Regions from separate parts of the Vreelandella hamiltonii genome, predicted to be linked through region 1. Evidence: predicted binding sites of a transcription regulator. Region 1 holds the regulator's gene; each other region holds the start of a gene.
The links. Region 1 encodes sigma-54, which starts transcription at its own class of promoters, with help from an activator protein. Its sites were predicted from a motif close to TGGCACNNNNNTTGCTNT; they were not measured.
Positions count from the first base shown of each region.

Region 2: IE061_RS15210 (HAD-IIB family hydrolase) is a predicted target of sigma-54. The motif match lies at 1,474-1,491, and genes of this name have one in related genera.
Region 3: urtA (urea ABC transporter substrate-binding protein) is a predicted target of sigma-54. The motif match lies at 1,972-1,989, and genes of this name have one in related genera.

Region 1 covers NZ_BMXO01000003.1:177,315-180,593, forward strand. Annotated here, with positions in the region: gene ptsN (PTS IIA-like nitrogen regulatory protein PtsN) at 1-326, opposite strand, end outside; gene hpf (ribosome hibernation-promoting factor, HPF/YfiA family) at 331-639, opposite strand; gene IE061_RS05340 (RNA polymerase factor sigma-54) at 737-2,152, opposite strand; gene lptB (LPS export ABC transporter ATP-binding protein) at 2,258-3,004, opposite strand; gene lptA (lipopolysaccharide transport periplasmic protein LptA) at 3,026-3,279, opposite strand, start outside.
Region 2 covers NZ_BMXO01000017.1:19,253-22,531, forward strand. Annotated here, with positions in the region: gene IE061_RS15205 (OmpA family protein) at 1-980, shown strand, start outside; gene IE061_RS15210 (HAD-IIB family hydrolase) at 1,580-2,485, shown strand; gene IE061_RS15215 (glycosyltransferase family protein) at 2,504-3,279, shown strand, end outside.
Region 3 covers NZ_BMXO01000005.1:80,894-84,172, forward strand. Annotated here, with positions in the region: gene urtB (urea ABC transporter permease subunit UrtB) at 1-452, opposite strand, end outside; gene urtA (urea ABC transporter substrate-binding protein) at 533-1,885, opposite strand; gene IE061_RS07160 (tripartite tricarboxylate transporter permease) at 2,228-3,279, opposite strand, start outside.

The DNA.
Region 1 (3,279 bases):
GCTTCTTCGGGAACCAACAGCACGAAGACCAGATCGACCGGGTCACCATCGATGGCGTCGAAGTCGACGGGCTCGGCCAGCTTGAGAAAGCCAGCAATGGGCGTGCTGCAGTGAGGGCTGCGTGCATGGGGGATGGCTACGCCATTGCCGATACCAGTGCTGCCCAGCCGTTCACGGCCAATCAGGCGGCTAAAGACTTCCTGACTGTCCAGGCTGGGCGTGTTCTGAGCGATAAAGGTGCTGAAAAACTCCAGCACCCTTTTTTTGCTGCCCCCGGGCACGTCGTACAGCACGCGCTCCGGGGGGAGTATGGTTTCCAACGTCATCGGTTTAACGCACGCCAGCGCCTTGGGCGCGGGCTTGTGCTTTTTCCTTGTGTTTTACCAGCTGACGGTCGATTTTGTCCGCCAGGGCGTCAATGGCCGCGTACATGTCATTATCCTGCGCTTCCGCATGCAGGTCTGCTCCTGCGGCATGCAGCGTGCAAGCCGCTTGCTGGCGCTCCTTTTCGACAGATAAGGTGACCTGGACGGTCGTGATGTTGTCGTAGTGACGCTCAACGCGTTCCAGCTTTTCGTTTACGTAGTCACGCAAGGCGTCAGTCAGTTCAACGTGATGACCAGTGATGTTTACTTGCATTGACGTGCTCCTTATCCATCGGACTGTACTTCGATTGTAACCCTTTTTGGGCCATTGCAAAGCCCTCGCCGCGAGTTTGTTGGGCAAGAGCGTTTAACTAGCGCAAACGGCGTCGCTCGCTCGACGAAGGTATACCCATCGACTCTCGGTACTTGGCGACGGTGCGGCGTGCCACGGTAATGCCACCCTCTTCCAGCAGGGTGACCAGGCGACTGTCGGAGAGTGGCTTGCCTGGCGGCTCGTCCTGAATCAGTTTCTTGATACGCGCTCGAATGGCCGTGCTGGAGTGGCTGTCGCCGCCCTCCTGGCCGCTGACCTGGCTGGAGAAGAAGTACTTGAGCTCGAAGACCCCGCGCGGGGTATGAATGTATTTCTGGGTGGTGACTCGGGAGATAGTCGATTCATGCATCTCTACCGCTTCGGCGATATCGGCCAGAATCAGCGGTTTCATGGCCTCTTCACCCTGCTCGAGGAAGCCTATCTGGCGGGCAATGATCTCGCGCCCCACGCGCAGCAGCGTGTCGTTGCGGCTCGACAGGCTCTTGATCAGCCAGCGAGCCTCCTGGAGGTGCTCTTTCAAAAACTGGTTGTCCTGGCTCTTGTCGGCGCGCTTGATCAGGCTGGCGTAGTCGGGTTGGATACGTAGCCGAGGCAGCGCTTCCGGGTTGAGCTCCAGATGCCAGCCCTCGTGATTGTGACGTACCACCAGGTCCGGCGTCACATAGCTGTCGTCGGTGACGCCGTAGGCGCTTCCGGGGCGAGGGTCAAGGCTGCGGATTAAACGGATGACATCGTCCAACTGCTCGTCATCGAGGCTCAGGCGTCGTTTCAGCAGGCGCATGTCGTCCTTGCCCAGCGCTTCGAGAAACTGGCGTACCAGGCGCTTGGCGGGCATCAACAGCGGAGTGTCTTCGGGTAGCGCGGCCAGCTGCAGCATCAGGCACTCGCGCAGGTCACGGGCGAACACGCCAGTAGGCTCGAACTGCTGCAGGCGCAGCAAGGTGTTTTCGACCTCGCGTTGGCTCAGGCCATCGTGGCCCTGCGCCTTGAGCCCCTCGCGGATGTCGTTGAGCGGCTGGGTCAGATAGCCGTTGGCATCCAGCGCATCGATGAGGCTCTCGGCAATGGCATGCTCACGCGCAGAGAAGTCGGTCATGGCCAGTTGCCAGAGCAAGTGCCCATGAAGGCTCTGACCGGCCGCCTGGCGCTCGAAGTCCGGGCCTTCGCTACTGCCGCCCGCGCTGCCCATGTCCTGGTAGGTGTCGGACCAGTCGCTGTCCACGGAGAGCTCGTTGGGAATGCTGTCTGCCCACTCGGCTTCCTGAGGCTCGCTGACCGCCTGTTCGCCAAACTCATCCTCCTGTTCGAGCATGGGGTTGCCATCCAGCGCCTGCTGAATTTCTTGACGAAGGTCCAGCGTCGATAGCTGAAGCAGCGCAATGGCCTGCTGCAGCTGAGGTGTCATGGTCAGCTGTGTGCCGATACGCAGTTGAAGAGAAGCTTTCATGACCATCTGAGAACCACTCGTTAATCAGAAAGCTCCACCCTAGAGCGACTCTCCGTTTGGTGCAAGTGCAATAAGCATGCCACTAAATAAAATGCCTTCGTGGGCCATTATTTAAAGGCGGAAGTCGGCGCCCAGGTAGACGTCGCGCACCTTCTGGTTATTGAGAATTTCCTGGGGGTTTCCACTGGCTATGATGTGTCCGTCGCCAACAATATAGGCAATATCGCAGATATCCAGGGTTTCACGCACGTTGTGGTCGGTAATCAGCACGCCAATATGGCGCTTCTTGAGCGCGCGTATGATCGACTTGATATCGCCCACGGAAATGGGGTCGACGCCAGCAAAAGGTTCGTCCAGTAGAATGAAAGCGGGCTCGGTGGCCAGCGAGCGGGCAATTTCCACTCGTCGCCGCTCGCCGCCCGACAGGCTCATGCCCAGGTTGTCGCGAATGTGGGTGATGTGGAAGTCTTCCAGCAGGGATTCGAGCTTCGCTTCTCGGCTACTGCGGTCCAGCTCCCGGCGCGTTTCCAGAATGGCCATGATGTTGTCGGCCACCGACAGCTTGCGAAAGATCGATGCTTCCTGGGGCAGGTAGCCGATACCCGCCAGCGCGCGTTCATGCATCGGCGCCCGGGTCAGGTCGAGATCGTCGATGCCCACCTTGCCAGCATCGGATTTCACCAGGCCGACGATCATGTAGAACGAGGTGGTCTTGCCTGCGCCGTTGGGGCCGAGCAGGCCAACGACACTGCCTTGGGCAATTTCCAGGTTGATATCCTTGACCACGCGGCGGCGCTTGTAACTCTTGGCCAGATGCTGTGCATGGAGCGTCTTGACCGCTGCAGTGTCGGGGCTGATGGCTGTCACGAGGGGCTCTCTCTATTGCTCGGGCTGTAAGGTCATGCGGATGCGTTGCGGTGCGCTGCCGCTGACATCGGAGCGTGCTTGGACCACCCCGCGGTCGATGAAGTATTCGAGCCGTCCCCCCTGGAAGCGGTCCCCTTGCTGGGTCAGTTCGGCCTGGTCGATCAGCTCTACACGCCGCTCGGACACATGGTAGACGATGCGTCGCGCCCAGCCTTCCATGGGCGTCGTCTGGTCTTCCAGTTGATTGCGCAGGTAGGCACGCTCGC
Region 2 (3,279 bases), on a different contig from region 1:
CTTACCCGGAAGACGATAGCAACAATGGCTGGATGATCAGCTACATCGACATCATGACGCTACTGGTGGCGCTGTTCGTGATCATCATTGCTGCTGCCGGGGTCACTGGCCCCAACTGGAACCCGGAAGCACCTGACACCGAGATCAGTGAAAGCAGTGTGCCTACCTTGGAAGTTCCCCTGCCTGCGCTGTTGGATGAACGTCGCCAAAAGCGCAACATTGCTTATCTGAATGAGCCCGGAACGCTCAGCCCGATGGCCCTCAGCGCGGCCTTGGGGGTGGCTGGGCTGCCTGCACCGGTCATGGTGATGCCTGAACCCGCCGAGGTGCCGCCTTTGCTGGCGCTGGCACCTGTCGAGCCAGCATCGCCTGTCGCGCCGTTGCTGGAGCGTTACCTGCCTGCGCTGCCCACGCCGCTGCTTACCCATGAAACTCAGCGCTCGGGCCAGCCACTGGCAAATTACATGGTGCTGTTGACCGACCGCCCGCCCGTCAACGTCCAGCAGGTGGAGGACGAGGCCATCAGCAGTGCGTTGGCACTGGACGAGCAGTTGTCTGAACGGGTCGAATCGTCCCTTTACCTGCCTGACCTGGATGGCGTCGAGGTCTCCCGAGTAGCAGAAGGCATCAGCCTGCGCGTGCAGGATCAGCTGCTGTTTCCTTCAGCCACCGCTGGGCTGACCGAGGACGGTACATCGCTGGTGGGAAGCCTGCTGGAAACCATTCAGCGCTACGACGGTGAAGTCTGGGTCGAAGGGCACTCGGATAGTCAGCCGATCAATACCCCCGAGTTTTCATCCAACTGGGCGCTTTCCAGCGCACGGGCCATTGCCATCGTCGAAGCACTGGAGGCTGCAGGTGTCGAACCTGAACGGCTACGCGCGGTCGGTTTTGCCGACACTCGCCCACTGGAAGATAACAGCAGCGCCGAGGGGCGCGCCCGCAATCGACGTGTCGAAGTAGTGATTCACGTAGAGTAAATACCCGCATGCTGGCTTGGGGCAGCTCACTGTTGTAGGAGGAGGCTTCAGCCCGCGATGATTCCTGCACTCAGCTTGATATGGGGGCTGCCCAGGCAGTCGCCCAATGAAATTGGCCTCCCACAGGCAGGCTTGGGACTGCTTTGCTTTTGCTGAACAAAAAAGCCCGCCAGGGGGTGGCGGGCATCAAAGGGCTTGGCTCACTGCAGCCCACTGACATCTGATGAGGGGGTGTACGAGATCGCCAGTGGGTAAAATTCGAGTATAGCTATTTTTAAATGTTTGCCAAGGATTTGTGTAAAAATCTTTGTTGTTGTGTCGTTGTGGGCGCTCTATCAGATAATTATTGTACAGTTTCTGGCAATACTCCCGCCTCTTGGCCCCTGTTTATTTGCGCCATTTTGGTGCGCCTTCGCTTGCCCTATTTTGGTGCTGTCTTTATTGAGAGCTTTCGTGTGTTTTAATTATTTGATTTTAATTAACTAAATCGTTCTGGCATGCATTCTGCTTTGGTAGTTTCCTACCTTAGGTGCTTTTTTCGAAAGGCCATCACGTTCGGCTTTTGAATGACCTGATTACAGTTTGCAAAAGGTGCTGCCATGATCGAGTCCGCTAGTCCTGCACTACTTGACCCCGCGTTACAGCCGCGTCTGGTGGTCACTGATCTTGACGGTTCCTTGCTGGACCACCACAGCTACGACTTTTCGCCTGCGGCCCCTTGGCTTGCTCGCCTCAAGCAGTTGGGCGTGCCGGTCATTCCTGTCACCAGCAAAACGCGGGCCGAACTGGTGCCGCTACGTGAAGCGCTAGGGCTCACGGCAACGCCCTTCATTGCTGAAAACGGTGCCGTGATTGGTCTGCCGCCTGGCTGGTGCCATGCCAGCCTTGACCGACCGGGTAGCGGGCTGGACGGCGTGGTCATCAAGCACACGGGGGTCGATATCCGCTTTATCCGTGCGCGCCTGGCCATCTGGAAGCAGCGTCTCGACCTGCGGTTTACGCCCATGGGGGAGATGGAGGTGGCAGAGGTCATGGCCAGAACTGGCCTGGACGAGCCCCGTGCCAAAGCAGCCAAGCGGCGCGAGGGCAGCGAGCCGCTGATCTGGGAAGACGATGAAAATGCCTTGGAAAAATTGCGTGCTGCGCTGGAGGGCGATGGGCTGTCCATGACCCAGGGCGGCCGTTTCTGGCACGTCATGGCGCAGGCATCGGGCAAGGGAAGTGCGGTGAACTGGTTGATCCAGCGCTTTGCGTCGCTACGCGGGCGGCAGCCGCTTGCGCTGGGGCTAGGCGATGGCCCCAACGACGTTTCCATGCTGGAAGCCGTCGATCAGGCCGTGGTGATCAAAGGGTGCCATGACTTGAGGGTGGCGCCACACAACCGTGCGCTGTACCGCACCCAGGCAACCGGGCCAGCCGGATGGGCCGAGGGGGTGGCTCACTGGTGGGGGCGAGACGACCGCCGGCTAGCGGCGGAGCCCCATCTGCAAACCACCACGGCTTAACTCAACGAGGAAGCGCGCATGAGTGATTTTCATCAGAATGGCGTCATTACCGATTTTCATAATCTGACCCGTCGCCCCGTGGAAGATCTCGAGCGGGAGCTGTGCCAATTTGCCAAGCGCCGCCCCATGGGGTTGATTCTACCGTCGCTGTTTTCCGAGCTGGAAGGGCCTGCGCTGTCGGCCATTATCGATGAATTGGCCAAGGTGCCTTATCTCAACGAGATCGTGATTGGCCTGGACCGGGCCGACCGAGAGCAGTTTCTCTATGCTCGCGAGTTTTTTTCACGCTTGCCTCAGCACACCCGCATTCTGTGGAACGATGGTCCTCGGCTGCGAGCGCTGGATGCGGAGCTCGAGCATCACGGGCTAGGGGCGCTTGAACCTGGCAAAGGGCGCAACGTATGGTACTGCGCGGGGTATGTGCTGGCGTCAGGACGCTCGTCGGTGGTGGGGCTGCACGACTGCGATATTCTGACCTACGACCGCAGCTTGCTGGCGCGCTTGATGTATCCGGTGGCGCATCCGCGCTTCAACTACAGCTTCTGCAAGGGGTACTACCCACGCATTGCCGAAGGCAAGCTGAATGGTCGGGTGTCTCGTTTGATGGTGACGCCGCTGCTACGAGCATTGAAGACCGTGTGCGGCCCGCTGCCGTATCTGGATTACCTGGACAGTTTCCGCTACCCGTTGTCGGGGGAGTTTGCCATGCGCAGCGACGTGCTGGAGGGCATTCGCATTCCCGCCGATTGGGGGCTGGAAATTGGCGTGCTCTCGGAGCTACAGCGCAACTACTC
Region 3 (3,279 bases), on a different contig from region 1:
AGGCGCTCGGCGGAGGTACGGCGGCGTTCCACGTTGGGGGAGTAGAGGTCGACCACGGCGATGGCGCTGCGCAGCTGGTTGCGCAGGGCGTTGTTGATGCCGATACGGTTGAGGTCGCGGCGGGACATCTCGCCCAGCGGCTCGTCGGTCAAGGCATCGGCCACGGGCCAGTCACGCCCGGTGTTGTTCAACACCACGACGAAGCGACCCTCGCTGGTGCGCTGCAGGCGGCCATCGAGCAAGGCTTGCAGCCAATCCCGGGCGCGTTCGTCGTCGCTTTGCACAATGGCGTTGATGGCCTCGCCTTTGGCGCGGAAGTTCTCCACGTCCAGCGCTTCCAGCAGCGCCAGTGCCGCGTCGTCATCAGAAGGTGTGGTGGGGGTTTGTGCCTGCGACAACGTCGCCATGCTGAGCAGCAGCAGACACAACACCCCAGAAAGGAAACGCCTCATGGGGTTCTTCCTTTGGTGATCATCAATGGGGAGAGATAGCGTGCTCCCTTGCCGCGAAGGCTCGCGGCAAGGGAGGGGGGTTACTCGGCGAGTGCCGCTTCGGCTTCTTCTGCTGCGGTGCTGCCACCGCACGAGCCGTTGGCGACGTTGAAGTTGCCGCAGCGCATCGGTGCACGCCAGTCAGCAATCAGGTCGCGAGAACCCGGCAGGTAATCCGACCAGGCATCGCCTGCCACGGTGGACGGCGTTTGCCAGACGATGTCGAACTGGCCGTTGTCCTGCACTTCACCGATCAATACCGGCTTGGTGATGTGGTGGTTGGGCATCATGGCGGCATAGCCACCGGAAAGGTTAGGCACGGTCACGCCGATGATGGCATCTTTCACCGCGTCGACATCGGTGGTACCCGCCTTGCGCACCGCTTCGGCCCACATGTTGAAGCCGATGTAGTGGGCTTCCATGGGGTCGTTGGTGACCGCTTCTTCATCGCCCGTCCAGTCGATCCAGGCGTCGATGAAGTCGTAGTTGGCGTCGGTGTCCACGCTCATGAAGTAGTTCCAGGCGGCCAAGTGGCCCACCAGCGGCCCGGTATCGATACCGGACAGCTCCTGCTCACCCACCGAGAAGGCGATGACGGGAATATCCGCGGCATCGATCCCCTGGTTGGCCAGCTCACGGTAGAACGGCACGTTGGCATCGCCGTTGATGGTGGAGACCACCGCCGTGGGCTTGCCCTCTTCACCGAAGCGACGGATTTCAGAGACGATGTTCTGCCAGTCCGAATGGCCGAACGGGGTGTAGTTGACCATGATGTCTTCTTCGGCCACCCCGTGCTCATCCTTCAGGAAGGCTTCCAGAATCCGGTTGGTGGTGCGCGGATAGACGTAGTCGGTGCCGATCAGCGCGAAACGCTCGATCCCGACTTCGTTGATCAGATACTCCACCGCAGGAATGGCCTGCTGGTTGGGTGCCGCGCCGGTGTAGAAGACGTTCTCGGAAGACTCTTCCCCTTCGTACTGTACCGGGTAGAACAGCAGGCCGTTCAGCTCTTCGAACACCGGCAGAACCGCCTTGCGGGATACCGAGGTCCAGTTACCGAACACCACATCTACCTCATGCTGAGCCAGCAGCTCGCGGGCACGCTCGGCGAATAGCGGCCAGTTGGAAGCGGGGTCGACCACCACGGCTTCCAACTGACGCCCCAACAGACCACCGGCTTCGTTCTGCTGGTCGATGAGCATTTCGACGGTGTCTTTCAGGGTCGATTCGCTGATTGCCATGGTGCCAGAGAGGGAGTGCAGAATACCCACCTTGATTGGGTCGTTGTCCTGGGCAACGGCCTGGGCGCTGGCGCCCATGATGGCGGCGGCCAAGGCGGCCGTGGCAAAACGGCCAAGGGTACGAGGGTGTGTCTTGCGTTGCGATGTGGTCACTTGAACCTCCTTGCACCCCTTGGAAGGGGCTTGTTATAGGCGCGTAGAGCGGGCATTCGCCCGCCGTGGGCTAATCCACCTTTCACACTGCAAGGGGTGCGCCAGATTGAATCAAAGCCTATTAAGACAATGACAATCAGACAGTTAGCGATACTCAAAAAAACCCGCATTGCGCCAGACGCACTAATTCAGGGCAAGCCGAGAGGCACCATGCACAGTTGTCATGCACCAGCAAAGCGCCTTGCACCAAAGAGGGGTGCATGCACACAAAAAAGCGCCCGGGGTTCCCCCCGGGCGCTGACAACGCCAAAACTCACTCCATCACCACCACCCAACAATCGCTTATTTGGCGGCCATGGCCTTCTGCTTGCGGCGCTTTTTCAGCAGCGGCATGCCCAGCGACAGAGCCGCAATGATCAGCAGTGACAGTGAAATAGGCTTGTCGATGAAGATGGACCAGTCACCTCCGGAAATCTGCAGTGCGCGACGCATGGACTCTTCCATCAGGCTGCCCAGGATCAGCGCCAGAATCAGCGGCGCCGTGGGGAAGCCGAACAGCCGCAAGCCCAGGCCGATCAGGCCGAAGCCCAGCAGCAGCAGCAGGTCGAAGACGCTGAAGCTCATGCCGTAAACACCGATCATGCAGAAGATCAGGATCATCGAGAGCAGCAGCGGACGTGGCATATCGAGAATTTTGGCGATCAGCGGAATCAGCGGCAGGTTGAGTACCAGCAGGAAAATATTACCAATGTACATACTGGCAATGACCCCCCAGAACACGTCCGGGCGCTGCTCCAGCATCATGGGGCCAGGCGTCACGCCCATGACCAGCAGCGCACCCAGCAGCACCGCCGTGGTGCCCGAGCCAGGCACTCCCAGGGTCAGCAGCGGTACGAACGAGCCGGTACAGGCAGCGTTGTTGGCCGCTTCGGGAGCTGCCACGCCCTTGATGTTGCCCTTGCCGAAGGTGTCACCATCCTTGGCCAGGCGTTTTTCCATGCTGTAGCCCAGGAAAGAACCAATGGTGGCACCGGCCCCCGGCAGTACGCCGGTGAAGAAGCCCAGCACCGAGCTGCGGCTGATGGGGCCTGCAATTTGCTTCATTTCACTACCGCTCAGCTTGAGCGAGCCAATGGCATTGCGCGGCGCTTCCTTGCCACCGCCCCCACGCAGCAGCATGTAGAACACTTCCGCCAGGGCGAAGATACCCAGCGCCACGACCAGGAAGTCGATGCCGTCGAGCAGTTGAATCGAGCCAAAGGTGTAGCGCTCGGTGCCGGTTTGCATGTCGATGCCGACGATCGAGATCATGACGCCGATCACCGCCGCAATCAGACCCTTCACCAGCGACTTGTCCGACAGCGAGACGACCGCCGTCAGGCCCAGCACCATGA